DNA from 4 places in the Kitasatospora sp. NPDC058190 genome. Region 1 is predicted to be linked to each of the others. Evidence: riboswitches for the same ligand, from Rfam matches in the RefSeq annotation. Region 1 holds a riboswitch; each other region holds the start of a gene.
The links. A riboswitch is a leader RNA that binds a small molecule or an ion and turns the genes downstream of it on or off. The one in region 1 is predicted to bind cyclic di-AMP.

Region 1 (4,182 bases):
CCGTGGCGGTGTGCCCGGTCGGGCGCCGCTGCGGCGGGACGAGCTCGCCGATGGCCTCGCCGACCAGGGCGAGGAGTTCGGCGAGGCGCTCAAGGTCGAGGTGGTCGGGCAGGTCGGCGAGGGAGACGACCCGTTCGCCGTTCGGGCCGGCGACGCAGAAGAGGTCGATCGGACCGAGGTGCTTCTCGGCGGTGTCGACCAGGGCGGCGACGTCGCTGGGGCGGCGGATGTCAGCGGCGACGCCGACGACGGGGCAGCCCGGCCGGTCGAGTTCGGCGGCGAGGTCCTCGGCGACACCGACGTGGGTGTCGGCGATCAGCATCCCGGCGGCGCCGGCCGCGGTGAACCGGCGGGCGAGGCCGGCTCCCGAACCGCCGTCGAGTACCGCGATGACGACGACTGCCCCGCTGACCCGCATGGTCTGCTCCTCCCTGTGGGCGACACCGCACCGGCGCCCACGCACACTGCGGAGGATCGTAGGCACGACCTGACCCTCCGCAACAGGGATTACCCCGCAGGTGACCAGACTCACGCCTGCCACCCGGCCAAGAGCTGTCCAAGAGCTGTCCACGGACCGTCCACCGGCCGTCCACGGAGCGTTGGTGACCCGCTCGCGCGCCGTTCGCGACGTGTTGACGGTCGGGAACGGTCAGGACGCGCCCGACCCAGCGGTTACGGTCGACCCATGCCTGCTCAGCCCGACGCCGCCCAGCCCGCCCCGCAGCTCTTCACCTGGGAGTTCGCCGCCGACCCGTACCCGGCCTACGCCTGGCTGCGCGAGCACGCCCCGGTGCACCGCACCAGGCTGCCGAGCGGCGTGGAGGCCTGGCTGGTGACGCGGTACGCGGACGCCCGGCAGGCGCTGGCGGACAGTCGGCTGTCGAAGAACCCGGCACACCACAGCGAGCAGGCGCACCGCACCGGCCGGGTGGGCATCCCGGGGGAGCGGCAGGCGGACCTGATGACCCACCTGCTGAACATCGACCCGCCGGACCACACCCGGTTGCGCCGGCTGGTGTCCAAGGCGTTCACGCCGCGCCGGGTGGCCGAGTTCGAGCCGCGGGTGCAGCAGCTCACCGACCGACTGATCGACGGTTTCGCGCAGCGCGGCTCGGCGGACCTGATCCACGAGTTCGCCTTCCCGCTCCCCATCTACGCGATCTGCGACATGCTGGGCGTGCCGGCCGAGGACCAGGACGACTTCCGTGACTGGGCCGGGATGATGATCCGCCACGGCGGGGGCCAACGCGGCGGCGTGGGGCGGGCGGTGAAGCGGATGCGGGCGTACCTGCTGGAGCTGATCCACCGCAAGCGGGCCGATCTCGGTGACGACCTGATCTCCGGCCTGATCAGGGCCAGTGACCACGGCGAGCACCTGACCGAGAACGAGGCGGCCGCGATGGCCTTCATCCTGCTGTTCGCCGGTTTCGAGACGACCGTCAACCTGATCGGCAACGGGACGTACGCGCTGCTGCGCAACCCGGGGCAGCGGGCGCTGCTGCAGGAGTCGGTGGTGCGCGGGGAGACCGCGCTGCTGGAGACCGGGATCGAGGAACTCCTGCGCTACGACGGGCCGGTGGAGCTGGCGACCTGGCGGTTCGCGACCAGGCCGCTGACCATCGGCGGGGTGGACATCCCGGTGGGCGATCCGGTGCTGGTGGTGCTGGCGGCGGCGGACCGCGACCCGGCCCGGTTCGCGGACGAGAACACCCTCGACCTGGCCCGAACCGACAATCCCCACCTGGGGTTCGGGCACGGCATCCACTACTGCATCGGCGCCCCGCTGGCCCGGCTCGAAGGACGCGCCGCGCTGGCCACGCTGCTTTCCCGACTGCCCGATCTGCGACTGGCCGAAACTCCGGAGAATCTCCGGTGGCGGGGTGGCCTGATCATGCGTGGATTGCGCGAACTTCCGGTCGAATTCAGTCCCGAGATCCGGTCTCCGCACGCCCTTCCTGAGGCTCCGACACGCTGACTTGGCGTCGGTGACGCGCTCCTGATGGCGGTGTGAACACCCATCAATCCGGACAAACAGGCGCAGTTGGTAGGCGATTGATCACGTGCCGTAATTCCGGTGTGATGTCGACGATATGAGCTTGTGATTGGTCTGAGGATCTGTCTAGTCTCCCTGGAGTTCGCAGCTGCGGACCTCGTGCGCGGAACGCCGAATCCTGCCCGCCGCGCCACGGGAAACCGACCAGACCCTTGGGCAGGGGCGGGGGAACCAGGTTTGTTGCCGTCCTCCACGGCTTGGGGTGAAGCCGCCCGAGCGGAACGTTTCCGCACGTGGCGGCCGGGCCACCTCCCGGTCCGAACCCGACAGCTCACCTCGCAGGCGTGCGGAGAGGGACCCTTCATGCTGTTCGTTGGAACTGGCCGTCACCGTCGTCGCACCCAGGCCGAGAAGGCCATCGCCGTCGCCGGTGTGGCCGGCGTCGGACTCGCGATGCCGCTCCTCGCCGCCACCGGCGCCTCCGCCGCCCCGGCCTCCTCCTGGGACTCCGTCGCCCAGTGCGAGAGCGGCGGCGACTGGAGCATCAACACCGGCAACGGCTTCTACGGCGGCCTGCAGTTCACCTCCAGCACCTGGAAGGCGTACGGCGGCACCGCCTACGCGCCGCAGGCCAACCAGGCCAGCAAGGGCCAGCAGATATCGGTCGCCGAGAAGGTGCTGGCCTCCCAGGGCCCGGGCGCCTGGCCGGTCTGCTCCGTCAAGGCGGGCCTGAGCAAGGGCGGTGCCCCGGCCGTGGTCGACACCTCTTCGGACGCCAAGCCGCAGTCCGCCCCCCAGCAGCAGACGCCCAAGCAGCAGGCCCAAAAGCCGCAGGCCCCGAAGCAGCAGACCCCCAAGGCGGACGCGAAGCCCGCCCAGCCGTACGCCCCGAAGCACGCCGCCCCGAAGCAGGCCGAAACGCCCGCGGAGCAGCCGGTCCAGCAGTACGTTCCCAAGCACGCCGCCCCGCGCGCCGCCCAGCCGGCCCAGGCCGCCCCGGCCGGCCACGACTACACCGTCCACTCCGGTGACACCCTGTCGAGCATCGCCGCCGCTCAGGGCGTGTCCGGCGGCTGGCAGGCGCTGTACGACGGCAACCGCGGCACGGTCGGCGGCGACCCGAACCTGATCATGCCCGGCCAGGTCCTGCACCTCGGCTGAACCGGTCCGCAGGACCTCGAACAACACCCCGGGGACGAAGGGGGCCGCGCCCGGCCCCCTTCGTCCGCATTCGTCCGCGCCGGGGGGACAAGCTGGGACAAGCAGGTGAACTACCGGGGGGTAGCAGGGCCACACGCTGAGACGGGACCGAGGCCAACGTGGCCCCGGGAGCCCGGGCGGTTAGGCTCTGGGTCGTAACGACTCCGCAATCGTCCTGCCGACAGCACCACCGTCAGCCGGACCCTGCTTCCGCAAGGAGATGCCTCGTGCCGTCCATCGATGTCGTCGTAGCCCGTGAGATCCTCGACTCGCGCGGCAACCCCACGGTCGAGGTCGAGGTCGGCCTCGACGACGGCAGCACCGGTCGTGCCGCTGTCCCGTCGGGTGCCTCGACCGGCGCCTTCGAGGCGCTGGAGCTGCGCGACGGTGACAAGAACCGCTACTTCGGCAAGGGCGTCGAGAAGGCCGTCCTGGCCGTCATCGAGCAGATCGGCCCGGAGCTCGTCGGCTACGACGCCACCGAGCAGCGCCTGATCGACCAGGCCATGCTCGACCTGGACGCCACCCCCGACAAGTCCTCGCTCGGCGCCAACGCCATCCTGGGCGTCTCGCTGGCCGTCGCGCACGCCGCCTCCGAGGCCAGCGACCTGCCGCTGTTCCGCTACCTGGGCGGCCCGAACGCGCACGTCCTGCCGGTCCCGATGATGAACATCCTCAACGGCGGCTCGCACGCGGACTCCAACGTCGACATCCAGGAGTTCATGATCGCCCCGATCGGCGCGGAGTCCTTCTCCGAGGCCGTCCGCTGGGGCGTCGAGGTCTACCACACCCTCAAGGGCGTGCTGAAGGACCGCGGCCTGTCCACCGGCCTCGGCGACGAGGGCGGCTTCGCGCCGAACCTGGACAGCAACCGCGAGGCCCTGGACCTCATCATGGAGGCGATCCAGAAGGCCGGCTACGTGCCCGGCCGTGACGTCGCGCTGGCCCTGGACGTCGCCTCCTCCGAGTTCTACCAGGACGGCGCCTAC
Region 2 (4,182 bases), on a different contig from region 1:
GCCGCCCCTCTCGACTGCGGGCTTTCCGGCTGTCCCGCGCAGGAAGGCGGCGGGCCCGACTTTCCACGGGCTTCCCTGCTCCGCCGGGCTTCCGGACGCTTCGGCGCCAGCCCGGCCCGGGTGTGCGTGGTCCGTCACCCGCCTCGCCCCTCTGGCGCCCCGCTGCCGCGCGAAGCCGGCCGGTTCGACTTCCTCGTACGTGCTCGGTGTCCCCGCTCCGCCCGCTCCGGCCGCGTGGCTGCGGGTGCGCCACCTCGGCCTTGCTGCGATGCCTGCCTTTCCGTGCCTCGCGGCCTCGCGCAGGAAGTCGGCGGGCCCGGCTTCCTACTCCTCCTCCTCCTCCTCCGCCTTCGGCCAGGTGCGGAGGCCGGTGGTGAGGGTGGTGATGAGGCGGTCGTGGGTGGTGGTGAGGTCTTCGGCGAGTTGGAAGGCGCCGGTGATGGAGAGGGAGGCGAAGCCGTGGGCGAGGGAGCGGACGGTGCGGGCGGCGTGGATGGCCTCGGGGCCGTCGAGGCCGTAGGAGCGGAGGACGGCGATGATGACGCCGACGAGGCGGGTGGCCGCGCGGGTGAGGTCGTCGTCGGGCTGGGGGGCCTGGGGGAGGGCGGTGTAGCGGTGCGGGTGTTCGGTGGCGTAGGCCTGGTAGGCGCGAAGAACGGCGGTGACGGCGTCGTCGCCGCTGCGGCCGACCGCGGCCTCGGCGAGCCGGTCGGCCAGTTCCTCGGTGACCCGGACGGCGATCAGCCGGCGCAGTTCGGCCAGGCCTCCGCTGACGTGCTTGTAGAGGGAGGGGGTGGCGACTCCCGCGCGGGCGGCGACGGAGGCCAGGGTGAGGGCCTCGGCGCCCTGCTCGTCGATGAGGGCGAGGGCGTGGTCGACGACCTGGTCCGGGGTCAGTCCTACTCGGGGCATGGGCTCGGTTTCTCCGTACGGCTGCGGTTCGGCGGGCTCGGCGGGATCGGCGGGTTCAGGCGAGCTCGGCGAGGAAGGGCAGCAGGGCGTCGGCGACGGCCTGCGGGTTGTCGGCCATCGGGTAGTGGCCGGACCCCTCGATCATCACCTTCCGGGTGCCGAGCGCCGCGGCCTGACGCTCGGCGACGGCCGCCGGGTCCGGGAAGTCGGGGTCCTTGCTGCCCATCAGGACGAGCGAGGGGCAGCGGACGGCCGCGCACCAGCCGATCGGCGCGGAGTCCCCGGTGACGTGTCCGCGGGTGGCGGTCTTGCGCCCGGGGGTGCGCAGGTCGGCGACCAGCCCGGCCACGTAGGTGTCGAGGTCGGCGGGCCGGGGGCCGGGGAAGGCCATCTTGCGCAGGTAGAAGCCCCAGACGGCGGGCCAGTGGACCATCGCGCTGCCCATGACGGCCATCACGCCGCGCATCAGGGCGTTGGCCTGGTGCTCGACGAAGGCGTCGATCAGCGCGATTCCGGCGACCCGCTGGGGTGCGTCCCCGGCGAGCTTGACCACGGTCGCCCCGGTGTAGGACTGCCCGACCAGGACGGCCCGCTCGATGCCGAGCTGGTCGAGCAGGGCGAGGACGTCGGTGGCGACGGCGGCCGGGCTGTAGTCGTCCCAGACGATCGAGGACTCGCCGAAGCCGCGCACGTCCATGGTGATGACCCGGCGCCCGGCGGTGGCGAGCAGCGGGTGCAGGTGCCGGTAGGCGCGGCGGCTGTCGAGCATTCCGGGGAGCAGGACGACGGGGGTGCCGTCGCCCTGCCGGGTGTCGTCGAAGGCGATCCGGCCGCCGGGGACGTCGAGGTACTGGGTGCTCGGGGTGATGGTGCCGTTCACGGTGGTCCTCCACGGGGTCGGTGCTGCCGATAGCCATAAAGCTATGGCTAATAGCCTTAGCCGTCAACCCCTTCCCCCGGTCTCCCGGGAACGGCTCAGGCCCCCTCGACCCGGAACGGGTCGTGCTCGCTGAGCAGCTTCTCCAGTCGGGCCTGGTCGACCCGGGCGACGGTGTCCGAGGACTCCTGCCGGTCCCGGATCACCTTGGCCAGCGTGAAGGCGGAGGTGACGGTGTAGAGGAGGCCGATCCCGAGGAAGGCCCTGGTCCACCCGCCGACGGGCAGGCAGGCGATCCCGACGGCGAGGGCCGAGCCGGAGATCGCGAACGAGAGGACGGCCTGGACGAAGTACGCGGCCGTGGTGCGTGACTGCATCGGTGCGCTCATGCCGTCAGGATGCGGCGGCGCGGCCGGGCCGCACATGAGTAGGAGTACTCAGATGGGCTGGGCGAACGACGGATCGTTCGTCGGCGTCCGGTCACCTGGCCCCCAGCCGTCCCGGACGGATGGCTTGGAATCAGGGCCTCCTAGGATTAACGTTTGATAACGCAGCGCGGTCGTCAATGCCGTACCCAGACGGCACCGTGCGCCGTCGCCTAATCCCGCCGACCGGCCTCCGGGCAGGTCAGGGAGCCGGGGAACCACGTTCCCTGGGGTGAATCGGCGGGGCCCCGGCCCGGCCGTAGGAGACCTTCCTGCTCCGAACCCGTCAGCTAACCCGGTAGGCGCGAAGGAAGGAAAGGAGCGCGCCTCCGTGGCGTCGACGCACACCCCGGCACACCCGGCCGGCCCCGCAGCCGGTACCCAGCTCCTCGACCCCCCCGGCCCGGACGGAACCGAGTCGCTCGGCACCGACGACTTCGCCCCGGAGGCCGAGGCCAACCGCCACCGGATGCCGCGTCAGACCCGCGGGGCCTCCCCGCTGCTCGGCGTCACCGCCGTCGCCGCCACCCTGGGTGCCACCGGTTTCGCCTCCGCCACCCCGGCCGCCGCGCCCGCCGTCGAGGCCGCGGACGAGGCCCCGGTCACCCTCGCCGCCGACCCCGGCCTCGCGCTCGCCGCCCGCATCCAGCAGCAGGCCGACAGCCAGCGCACCGCCGCCGAGGAGAGCGCCCGCCTGCAGGCCGCGCAGGAGGCCGAGGCGAAGGCCGCCACCAAGGAGGCCGACGCCAAGCGCGCCGCCGACGAGGCCGAGCGCGCCAAGGCCGCCGCCCTCACCCTGCCGGTGAAGGACTACAACCTCTCCGCCCACTACGGCCAGAGCGCCCGCTACTGGGCCCACCTGCACACCGGGCTGGACTTCGCCGCCGACACCGGCACCCCGGTCTACGCGGTGGGCCAGGGCACCATCACCTCGGCCGGCTGGTCCGGCGCGTACGGCTACCGGATCGTCGAGACCCTGCCCGACGGCACCGAGATCTGGTACTGCCACCTCTCCTCGATCATCAAGGGCTCCGGTGCGGTCGGTTCCGGCCAGCAGATCGGCAAGGTCGGCGCGACCGGCAACGTCACCGGCCCGCACCTGCACTTGGAGGTCCGCCCGGGCGGCGGCGCCCCGGTCGACCCGGAGACCTGGCTCCAGCAGCGCGGCCTCACCCCCTGACGGGAGCCCCCGACGAGAACCGGGAGCCCTGACGCGACGCCCGAGGGCCCCGGACACCCGGGGCCCTCGGCCGATCACTGCGCCGACTCCGCCGGCAGCTGCGCCAGGTAGGCGTCGATCTCCTCCGCCCCCGGCTCCGGCGCGAGCTCCGGGAACTCCTCGACCAGCAGCCGCGGCAGCCCCGGCACCGTCCACTCGCCGATCAGGTCGAGCGCCACCTCGGCCGCCGCCGTCTCGAACTCCCCGAAGTCCCCGGCCAGTTCGTCCGGCATCGGCCGTCCCAGCGCGTTCAGCTCGGCCAGGTTGCGGTAGCTGCGCCGCATCAGGCCCTGTTCCAGCAGCCGCCGCGCGCCGTCGGTGGCCATGCCGACCGACAGCACCCGGCCCGGTCCCCAGCCCTGCTCGTCCGGTTCGTCCAGCCAGCCGGTCGGCACCAGCGCCTCGAACCCGGCCAGCCGCTCCTCCTCGCCGAGCCCGGCGAAGCCGGCCAGCCAGTCCCGCACCGCCGCCCCGTCCGTGGTGTCCACCCCGTGGGCGTGCAGCAGCACCGCGTACAGCCGCGGCCAGGTGACCAGGTCGGCGCGGCGCAGCAGTCCGGCCGCGACCTCGCCCTGCCACTCGGCCTCGGCGTGCAGCCGCTCCTGGCGCTTGGCGTTGAGCCGCTTCGCCGCCCGCTGGTGGTCGACCAGCAGCCGTACGGCGTCGCCGTACGCGAGCGGGTCCGCTTCCGGGGCGGGTTGGACGTAGAGGTGGAGCCGCTCGTACAGCAGGTGCTCCACCGCGTTGGA
Region 3 (4,182 bases), on a different contig from region 1:
GGCGATCACCAGCCCCGCCGCCGGGACTGCGACCACCGCCTCCGGCCAGCCCCAGGGCCGCACCACCGCGCACACCAGGACCAGGACCAGCAGTCCGACGGACAGCGCTTCTGCGAACGACGTACTCAGGGTCCTGCTCCTTGCGGGCGGTGGTGACGGCGCCCCCATCGAACCAGAACTTCCCGGACTGCGGCACGTCGGGCGGGCCCGACGGTACGCCCTGGTCACCGGCACATTCACGAGGTCCCCGAGGATGGCAGCCGCCCGACACATCCGTCGTTGAGGATCTGGGCGGATCCCATTGTTTGTCCGCCAAGTGCGCCTGCCGTCCCGAGGTGCGCCCCGTCCAGGCACAGCGCCAGCAGGGCATGCTCGCGCGTATCGCGAGACCGTGCCCGACCTTCAGGAGCGCTGAGTACCGGACCCGGGACGGTGAGCAACTCCGAGGTAGGCACTGTCCGCGATCAGCAGACCGATGAAGGCTGTCGGCAACGGCTCAGAACGGGCCGGTTCCGGCGGTTCAGTCGTGGGCCATCCCGTTGGTCTCGCCGGATGGTGCGTGTCAGTCGTCGTCGGTGGGGTGTCCGAGTTCGCGGCCTCGCATGCGGTAGGACTCGCCCTTGAGGGAGTGGACCTCGTCGTGGTGGACGAGGCGGTCGATCATGGCGGCGGCGACAGTGTCGTCACCGAAGACCTCTCCCCAGCGATCTGGGGCTGGCCGAGCGGCGAAGCCGCAGATAGTCGTCCAGAGCTTCCCGCAGAGCGGTCAACCGAGCACGAGCCGCGGATCCCCGAGCCCCGGCGGCGCTTCGCCGACGCCCGTTGGCGCTGACCGGCCCCTGCTGCTGTGGCACCGGCGCGGTCATGCTGCACCTGCGAACCGGCCGTGTGCTGGAGCTCACAGCGCTGGGCGGCGCGACCCGCACCGCACGGTTCCAGCCCGAGCCGGACGGGACCTGGACCGGGCTGGACGGCCACTACGCGGGCGAGCCGCTGCGCGTGGTGCGCCGGGCCGACGGCACGGTCGACCACCTGGACCAGGCCGGCTTCGTCTGCACCCGCACCCCGTACGATCCAGCAGCCGAGGTGCCGGGCGGCGTCGATGCGCAGGGCCGGCAGGCAGACTGACCACTGGTCAGGTCGGCGCGCCCCGGGACGGGCGCGTCGGCCCGAACCCACGACCCGCACGGCGCGCCATCGGGCGATGGCCGCCACGCTGGGCCCGGCGGCCCGCACTGACGCACACTCATAGGGGCGTTGCCGAATCGTTATCAAGCGCTATTGTGGATCATTCGGACAATCCGGCTGTGCCGTGACCCAGCTCACGAGGGCTTGTGCTAGTGGCTCCGCGCCGTTTACGTTCCTTCTCGTTCGTCTCCGTACGAAACGAACCCCGCTCTCCGGAACGCCGAATCCTGCCGCCGGATCGGGCGGGCACGTGCATCCATGAAGCACCGCGGCAGGAGCGGGGGACCCACAGGTAAGTCGCCTCATCCGGACTGGTTCCGGTGGGGCTAGGGGTGAAGCCGCGTCTCTGCGCGGCCGGGCAACTCCAGCCCGAACCCGACAGCTCACCTCGCAGGCGTGTGAGAGGAATCGCACTTCATGCTGCCCGTCAACGCTCGCCCCAGCCTGTTCGCCGTCGGCTCCGTCAAGCGCATGGTCGCGGCCGCCGTGGTCGTCGGCGTCGGCGCCGGCATCCCGGTGGTCGCCGCCACCGCCGCGAACGCCGCCCCCGTCAAGTCCGCCCCGGCGCACTCGGCCCCGGCCGCCGCCCCGCAGGCGCCCGCTGTGTACACCGTCCAGAGCGGTGACTCCCTCACCAAGATCGCCACCACGCACCACGTGCAGGGTGGCTGGCAGAAGCTCTACGACCTCAACAAGTCCGTGCTGACCAAGGGCCCGGGCAAGATCTACCCGGGCCAGCACCTGACCCTGGGCGGGGCCGCCCCGGCTCCGGCCAAGCCGGCCGCCGCCAGCCCGCTGGCCGCCACCCCGGCCGCCCCGGTCGCCAACACCCCGGCCGCGCTGCAGGCGCTCGCGGCCTCGATCGTCCCGGCGAACCAGCTGGCCTCGTTCGACCAGATCATCAGCCACGAGAGCGGCTGGAACATCCACGCCACGAACCCGAGCTCGGGCGCCTACGGCCTGCCGCAGGCGCTGCCCGGCAACAAGATGGCCTCGGCCGGTTCCGACTGGCAGAACAACCCCGCCACCCAGCTCAAGTGGGCTCTGCAGTACATGAACACCGTCTACGGCAGCCCGAACGCCGCCTGGGCGTTCTGGCAGGTGCACAGCGCGTACTGATCGGACCTCTCCCGATCGGTACGGCCTGATCGGGCCTGATCGGCCTGTTCGAACCGATGGGTCCGAGCGAGTACCGCCCGGCGGCCGGATGTCCGGCGGCTGACAGGCTGCCCAGCGGCCACCTGACCGGCCCGGTTCACGTCGCGATGCGTGAGCCGGGCCGTCGGCGTACCCGGGGCCAGGACGGGGCCGCGCAGTCCCCGGCGGACCACCCGCGCCGACCGAGACCGCCGTCGAGTCGGCCCTGACCGCCATGTGCCACCATCCGGCCGGCTTGCCGAGGGAGATCTGGAACGCGTCCTTCTGACCTGGCCCCACTGCGGGTGCCGATGGATCATCCGTGCTGTTCGGAGGTCTGATGGCAGTGGGGACGTGATCGCTCGCAGGGGGAGTGCGGGCGCCGGGTGCACCACGCGTTCGGTGCCAGCGCGGTGGCGGCCGGCGACGCGATGTTCACCTTCGACGGACACGCGGAGATCACCGACGTGCCGGGTCTCCCAGCGATGCCGTGGCGGGCAGTGGTGCCGGCCCGGTCGGGGGGTGGAAGGCGTAGGCGGCGGGGTCGATGCGGCTCAGCTGCCGGATGAGCCGCCCGGTCGACCAGGGCCAGGCGAAGGTGTTCCGCCCGCTCGGGCCGAAGTAGTAACTGGTGCAGCCGCCGGAGTTGTACACGGTGGTCCGCAACGCCTCCTGCACCGCCTCGTTGTGCGCGGCCTGGGCGGCCGGGCGGACCTCCAGGGCGCGGTAACCCCAGCGGTCGAGGTGGGCCAGGGCGCTGGTGAGGTAGGTCAGTTGGGCTTCCAGGACGGTGATCGCGGAGGTTGAGCCGCCGAGCAGGTTGGGCCCCAGCAGCAGGAAGAGGTTGGGGAAGCCGCTGACGGTGGTGCCCAGGTAGGCCCGCGGTTCGCCGCCCCAGGCGTCGTGCAGCGTCCGGCCGCCTGTACCGTACAGGCGGCGGGCCAGTGGCAGCTCGCCCATGCGGAAGCCGGTGGCTGTGACGAGGACGTCGGCCCGGGCGGAAGTGCCGTCGGCGCCGACGAGCTCGTTACCGCGCACGGCCGTCACCGCGGTGGGATGCAGCTGGACGTGCGGCTGGGCGATGGCCTGGTAGAAGGTGCTGGACGTCAACAGGCGCTTGCAGCCCAGCCGGTAGCTGGGTGTGAGCGCCTCGCGCAACGACCGGTCACGGACCGCGAGCCGCAGGTGCGCACGGGCGCCCGCCTCCAGGAGACGGGCGAGGCGCGGGTGCCGGAAGGCGAAGCCGAAGCACTCCTGCAGCGCGTACTGCCCGGCGCGCAGCGCGTTGCGGGAGCCGGGCAGGCGATCCAGGAGCTGGTTGACGGACTCGGGCACCGACAGGTCGGGTTTGGGGAGCACCCACTGGGCGGTCCGCTGGAAGACGTGCACGGCGGCTGCTCGGGGTGCGATGGCCGGTACGAGTTGGACGGCGGAGGCGCCGGTGCCCACCACGGCGACCCGACGCCCCGTCAGGTCGACGTCCTGGTCCCACCGGGCGGTATGGATCACGGGTCCGGTGAACTCCTCGACCCCGGGAACGTCGAGGTGGCGCGGGACGTGCCACGGCCCGGTGGCCATCACCAGCACCGCGGCGCTGTACGGTCCGTCGCTGGTCTCCAGCCGCCAGCGCCCGGCCACCGGATCCCACCGGGCGCCGTCCACCCGCACGCCGCAGCGCAGCACCTCGCCGAGCCCGTGCCGTTCGGCCGTCGCCCGCAGATAGGCGTGGATCTCCCGCTGCTCGGCGAACACCCTGCTCCAGGCGGCGTCCGGGGTGAACGAGTAGCTGTAGAGCGTCGAGGGAACGTCGCAGGCGCAGCCGGGGTAGGTGTTCTCCCGCCACGTGCCGCCGAGTTG
Region 4 (4,182 bases), on a different contig from region 1:
GAGGCTCGCCGTGGCCGTCGGTGGTGCCGGTGTACAGCCCGGTGCCGTCGGGGCCGTTGGCCAGGACCACCCAGTGCCCGTTCGCGGCGACCGGGGTGGCCATGCCGTTGGGGATGCCCGGCAGCAGGGTACGGCTGTCCATGCCGAGCCGGTGCTGCCAGCCGGGGCGGATCCCGTGGGCGTCGAAGGCGGCGTCCAGCGCGTGCAGTTGGCAAGGCCGCGGGCGGTGACCTCGATCGCGTCGCCGAAGTAGTCGGCGATCCCGTCGTTCTGGGCGGTGCGCCGGCACGGCGGCCGGCGCACCGCCCATAATAGGCAGTCCGGCGACATATGTCGATCGACTGTCCATGTGGCCGCCCATGGGCGCGCAGTGCCGCCCCACTCCCGTCCACGTCCGTGCGCGGGCGATCCGTTCAAGGCCGCACCCGTCGCCAACCCCTGGTGGCCCGTCAGGCGGAGCCCAGGGTGATCCCGAGCATCCGCGCGCCGGTCTCGGTGCGCGGCCGATGGCTGCTGCCCGGCGCGAACACCACGTAACTGCCCGCCGGATGGCGCTCGTCCCCCTCGATCACCTCGCCGCTGAGCACGTAGTAGCGCTCCTCGGTGTGGTGCACGTCCACCTCCGGCCACTGGCTGCCCGGCGCGAAGTCGATCAGCCAGCCGCGCGCGTACCCGGTGGCCGTCAGCCGCCGCCGCACGATCCCCGGCCCCACCGCGACCGGCTCCACGTCCCCGGCCAGCAGCGTCGTCTTCAGCCCGTCGTTTCCGTCGTTTCCGTCGTTCTCGCTCATGTCCCCACTGTGGCCGCCGCCGCCCCCACCGCCCCAGAGTCCGAAAAGACATCCTCAGGTACATTCCTGCCATGGACGCCTCCGCTGCGAACCCGGCCCGCCACCGCGTGGTGGCCCTGCTCGGCGCGCCCCAGGCGCCCTTCGAACTCGCCTGCGCCGCCGAGGCCTTCGGCACCGAACGCGCCGGACTGCCCTCCTACTACGACTTCACCCTGTGCGCCCGGACCCCCGGCCCGGTGCCGACCACCCTCGGCGTCCCGCTGCTGGTCCACGCGGGCCTGGAGGCGCTGGAGCGGGCCGACACCGTGGTCGTCCCCGGCTGGCAGCCGCCCGGCTCCCCGGTACCGTCCGCCGTCCTGGACGCGCTGCGCGCCGCCCACGCCCGCGGCGCCCGGATCGTGTCCATCTGCAGCGGCGCCTTCGTCCTGGCCCAGGCCGGACTGCTGGACGGGCGCCGCGCCACCACCCACTGGGCCCGCACCGCCCAACTCGCCGCCGAGTACCCGGCCCTGACGGTCGACCGGGACGTGCTGTACGTCGACCACGGCGACGTCGCCACCAGCGCCGGATCCGGCGCGGGCATCGACCTGTGCCTGCACCTGCTGCGCCGCGACCACGGCGCGGCCTACGCCGCCCAGGTCGCCCGGCACATGGTGCTGCCCCCGCACCGCGAGGGCAGCCAGCTGCAGTACGCCGCCGTCCCGGCGCCCGCCCGGGCGGACGAGTCGCTGGCCCCACTGCTGGAGTGGGCCGAGGAACACCTGGGGGAGCGGCTGGCCGTGGAGGATCTCGCCGCCCGCGCCGGGCTCTCCGGGCGCACCCTGGCCCGGCGCTTCGCCGAGCAGCTGGGCACCAGCCCCGGCCAGTGGCTGCTGGCCCGGCGCGTCGACGCCGCCCGGGTGCTGCTGGAGCAGACCGACCTGCCGGTGGAGGCCGTCGCCGTGCGGGTCGGCCTGGCCTCCGCCGTCAACCTGCGCCGCCGCTTCCGCGCCGCCCTCGGCACCACCCCCGGTGCCTACCGCCGTACCTTCGGCAGCGCCCGCGCCGACTGAGTACCGGGTGCTCGGCGGGCTCGGAGACGTGATCGCCGAGGGGGGCGGTGGCCGTCGCGACCGGCATCGACAGCCGGGAGGGTTGTCCGATTCATGTATTTATGCGGCGCTTTGTCAGCCAATGTGGCATTCCATCAGATCTTTGCCGAATTTTCGTGTGATGTGGATGATACGAACTTGTGTCTTCCGGGTCGATCTGCCTAGCGTTCGACCTGTTCGCACCTGCGGACCCTGCCGCCGGGACGCCGAGTCCTGTCCACCGGTCGGCCGGACGTCGAGCAGTGCACCGGGCAGGAGCGGGGGAACCAGGTAGTTCGCCGCGCCCTGCTCGGTCCGTTCGCGGACGAGACGGGTGTGGCTAGGGGTGAAGCCGCTGCGTGCGGCCGGGCTACCTCACGGCCCGAACCCGACAGCTCACCTCGCAGGCGTCGCAGAGGGACGCCCCATGCTGACTTCAAGTACCGGCCGGCATCGCCGTGCGCGCCGGAGACACACCCCGCGTCTGGCCGCCACCGTCGGGATCGCCGGTGCCGGCCTCATGCTGCCGCTGCTGAGCGCGAGCGGAGCCTCCGCCGCGCCCGGCTCCCACACGTACGCGAGCCACGTCGGGTGGCAGGTGCACCACCAGCACCGGCACCAGAGCGACTCCGATGGTCAGCACCGCCACCAGGCCGACCCGCACGCGGCGGGGCCCTCCGCTGCGGCCTCGGCCGAAGCCTCGCACGCCTCACCGTCGCCGTCCGCCCCGGCCTCCCACGCTCCGGAATCCGCGACCGCGCGCCCCGGCGGCGAGTCCCAGGGCTCCCACTCGGCGCGGCCCTCCGCTCCGGCTCCGGCCCCGGTGTTCCACACGTCCGCGCCGTCGTCCCCGTCCGTCCCGGCCACGCACGCCCCCGCCCCCGCGGCCACACCCACCGCCCCGGCTGCGCAGACCGCCCCGGCTGCACAGACCGGTTCGAGCTCGGACGCCGTGCAGCAGGTCCTCAAACTGATCAACCAGGCGCGAGCCGCCCAGGGCCTGCCCGCCTACACCATCACGTCGGGGCTGACCAGCAGCGCCGGGGCCCACGACCAGACGATGGCCGGCGGCTGCGGCATGTCCCACCAGTGCCCGGGCGAGGCCGAGTTGGGGGCGCGGGAGACGGCCGCAGGCGTCCAGTGGAACGCCGTCGGGGAGAACATAGGCTACGGCAACGGGGTCTCCACCTCGGCCCAGGACATCGCCGCCATGGCGGTCAGCCTGACCCAGGACATGCTGAACGAGACGCCGCCGAACGACGGCCACCGCAAGAACATCCTCAGCAGCGAGTTCACCCACATCGGCATCGCCGTCCACCGGGATGCCAGTGGAACCGTCTGGCTCACCCAGGACTTCTCCAACTGACCCGTCCGTCAAGGACGTAGGACGAGCCTGACCACGGACCCCGATCCACCGGGCCCTACGTCGTACCGCCCCACAGCGGTGCCACCACGCCGGGGCGCAGCGGGATCGCCCCGGCCTGGTGGACGCGGTCGGTCAGCCCGGCGGGGCGGGCCTCGAAGAGGACTTTGCGGACGGTGTCGGCGTGCCGTTCGGCGGCCGCCGACCTGCGCTCGGAGGCGCGGGGCATCGCCTACTCACCCTGGAGCAGGCGGGCCGGCTCGCCGTCCATGTCGACCTTCCCGGTGTCGACCGCGGTCTCGATCCAGTCGGGGGTCGCTCGCACCCGCGCCCAGAGCGGCCTGATGGCCGACCACGCCGCCGAGACCCTCGCCCTGTGCGACCTCATCGGCGAACTCATCGACGGCGTCAGCGAGTTCTCCGACACCTTCGCCGAACGCGCGGCCGGCCTCGCGGTCACCTACCCCGGCGCCCCCGACGCCCACCCGCTGACCGGCACCCGCGCCCCCGACCTGCGCTGGGACACCACCGGCCTGTTCACCCTGCTGCGCCCCGGCCGCCCCGTCCTGCTCGACCTCGCCGGCGAGGTCGAGCAGGACGAACTCGCCCGCCCGGGCCCGACCCTGCACAGCGGCCCGCCCAGCCGCCCCACCCCGCCTGGCACGACGTCACCGCGGCCCTCGTGCGCCCCGACGGGCACCTGGCCTGGCTCACCGAGGAGCCCGACGTCCCGTCCGCGGCTCGAACCGCCCTCGCGGCCTGAGCGCTCCCGGTACGGCCGGACACGGCGGGGCCCGCTGGCCCGCCACGACCGGGACCGTGCCCCGGCTCCCTGTCGCGCGGTCACCGGACCGCTGTGGCCCGGGCGGTGAACCGGTTCGCCCGCGAAGACCCACCGCCTTTCCCCGGCACACCGGTCGGCCGGTTGCGTTTGGATTACGGCGTGTCCGATTTGTGG

Region 2: linked by a shared signal. The riboswitch ahead of ACFVWU_RS12690 (M23 family metallopeptidase) and the one ahead of ACFVWU_RS38610 (transglycosylase family protein) in region 1 are both predicted to bind cyclic di-AMP.
Region 3: linked by a shared signal. The riboswitch ahead of ACFVWU_RS18385 (LysM peptidoglycan-binding domain-containing protein) and the one ahead of ACFVWU_RS38610 (transglycosylase family protein) in region 1 are both predicted to bind cyclic di-AMP.
Region 4: linked by a shared signal. The riboswitch ahead of ACFVWU_RS15165 (CAP domain-containing protein) and the one ahead of ACFVWU_RS38610 (transglycosylase family protein) in region 1 are both predicted to bind cyclic di-AMP.

What each region holds. Positions count from the first base shown of each region.
Region 1 covers NZ_JBHVVI010000139.1:14,324-18,505, forward strand. Annotated here, with positions in the region: gene ACFVWU_RS38600 (SDR family NAD(P)-dependent oxidoreductase) at 1-418, opposite strand, end outside; gene ACFVWU_RS38605 (cytochrome P450) at 686-1,975, shown strand; cyclic di-AMP (ydaO/yuaA leader) riboswitch at 2,186-2,352, shown strand; gene ACFVWU_RS38610 (transglycosylase family protein) at 2,357-3,154, shown strand; gene eno (phosphopyruvate hydratase) at 3,421-4,182, shown strand, end outside.
Region 2 covers NZ_JBHVVI010000020.1:87,943-92,124, forward strand. Annotated here, with positions in the region: gene ACFVWU_RS12675 (TetR/AcrR family transcriptional regulator) at 325-912, opposite strand; gene ACFVWU_RS12680 (alpha/beta fold hydrolase) at 968-1,792, opposite strand; gene ACFVWU_RS12685 (YiaA/YiaB family inner membrane protein) at 1,888-2,178, opposite strand; cyclic di-AMP (ydaO/yuaA leader) riboswitch at 2,375-2,533, shown strand; gene ACFVWU_RS12690 (M23 family metallopeptidase) at 2,546-3,394, shown strand; gene ACFVWU_RS12695 (hypothetical protein) at 3,469-4,182, opposite strand, start outside.
Region 3 covers NZ_JBHVVI010000036.1:15,417-19,598, forward strand. Annotated here, with positions in the region: gene ACFVWU_RS18370 (arsenic transporter) at 1-168, opposite strand, end outside; gene ACFVWU_RS18375 (ATP-binding protein) at 563-739, opposite strand; gene ACFVWU_RS18380 (hypothetical protein) at 865-1,128, shown strand; cyclic di-AMP (ydaO/yuaA leader) riboswitch at 1,397-1,598, shown strand; gene ACFVWU_RS18385 (LysM peptidoglycan-binding domain-containing protein) at 1,606-2,307, shown strand; gene ACFVWU_RS18390 (flavin-containing monooxygenase) at 2,785-4,182, opposite strand, start outside.
Region 4 covers NZ_JBHVVI010000027.1:2,444-6,625, forward strand. Annotated here, with positions in the region: gene ACFVWU_RS15155 (cupin domain-containing protein) at 450-791, opposite strand; gene ACFVWU_RS15160 (helix-turn-helix domain-containing protein) at 863-1,843, shown strand; cyclic di-AMP (ydaO/yuaA leader) riboswitch at 2,118-2,286, shown strand; gene ACFVWU_RS15165 (CAP domain-containing protein) at 2,289-3,227, shown strand; partial or broken gene ACFVWU_RS15170 (RacP protein) at 3,361-3,453, opposite strand; partial or broken gene ACFVWU_RS15175 (DUF6192 family protein) at 3,457-3,555, opposite strand; gene ACFVWU_RS15180 (hypothetical protein) at 3,569-4,096, shown strand.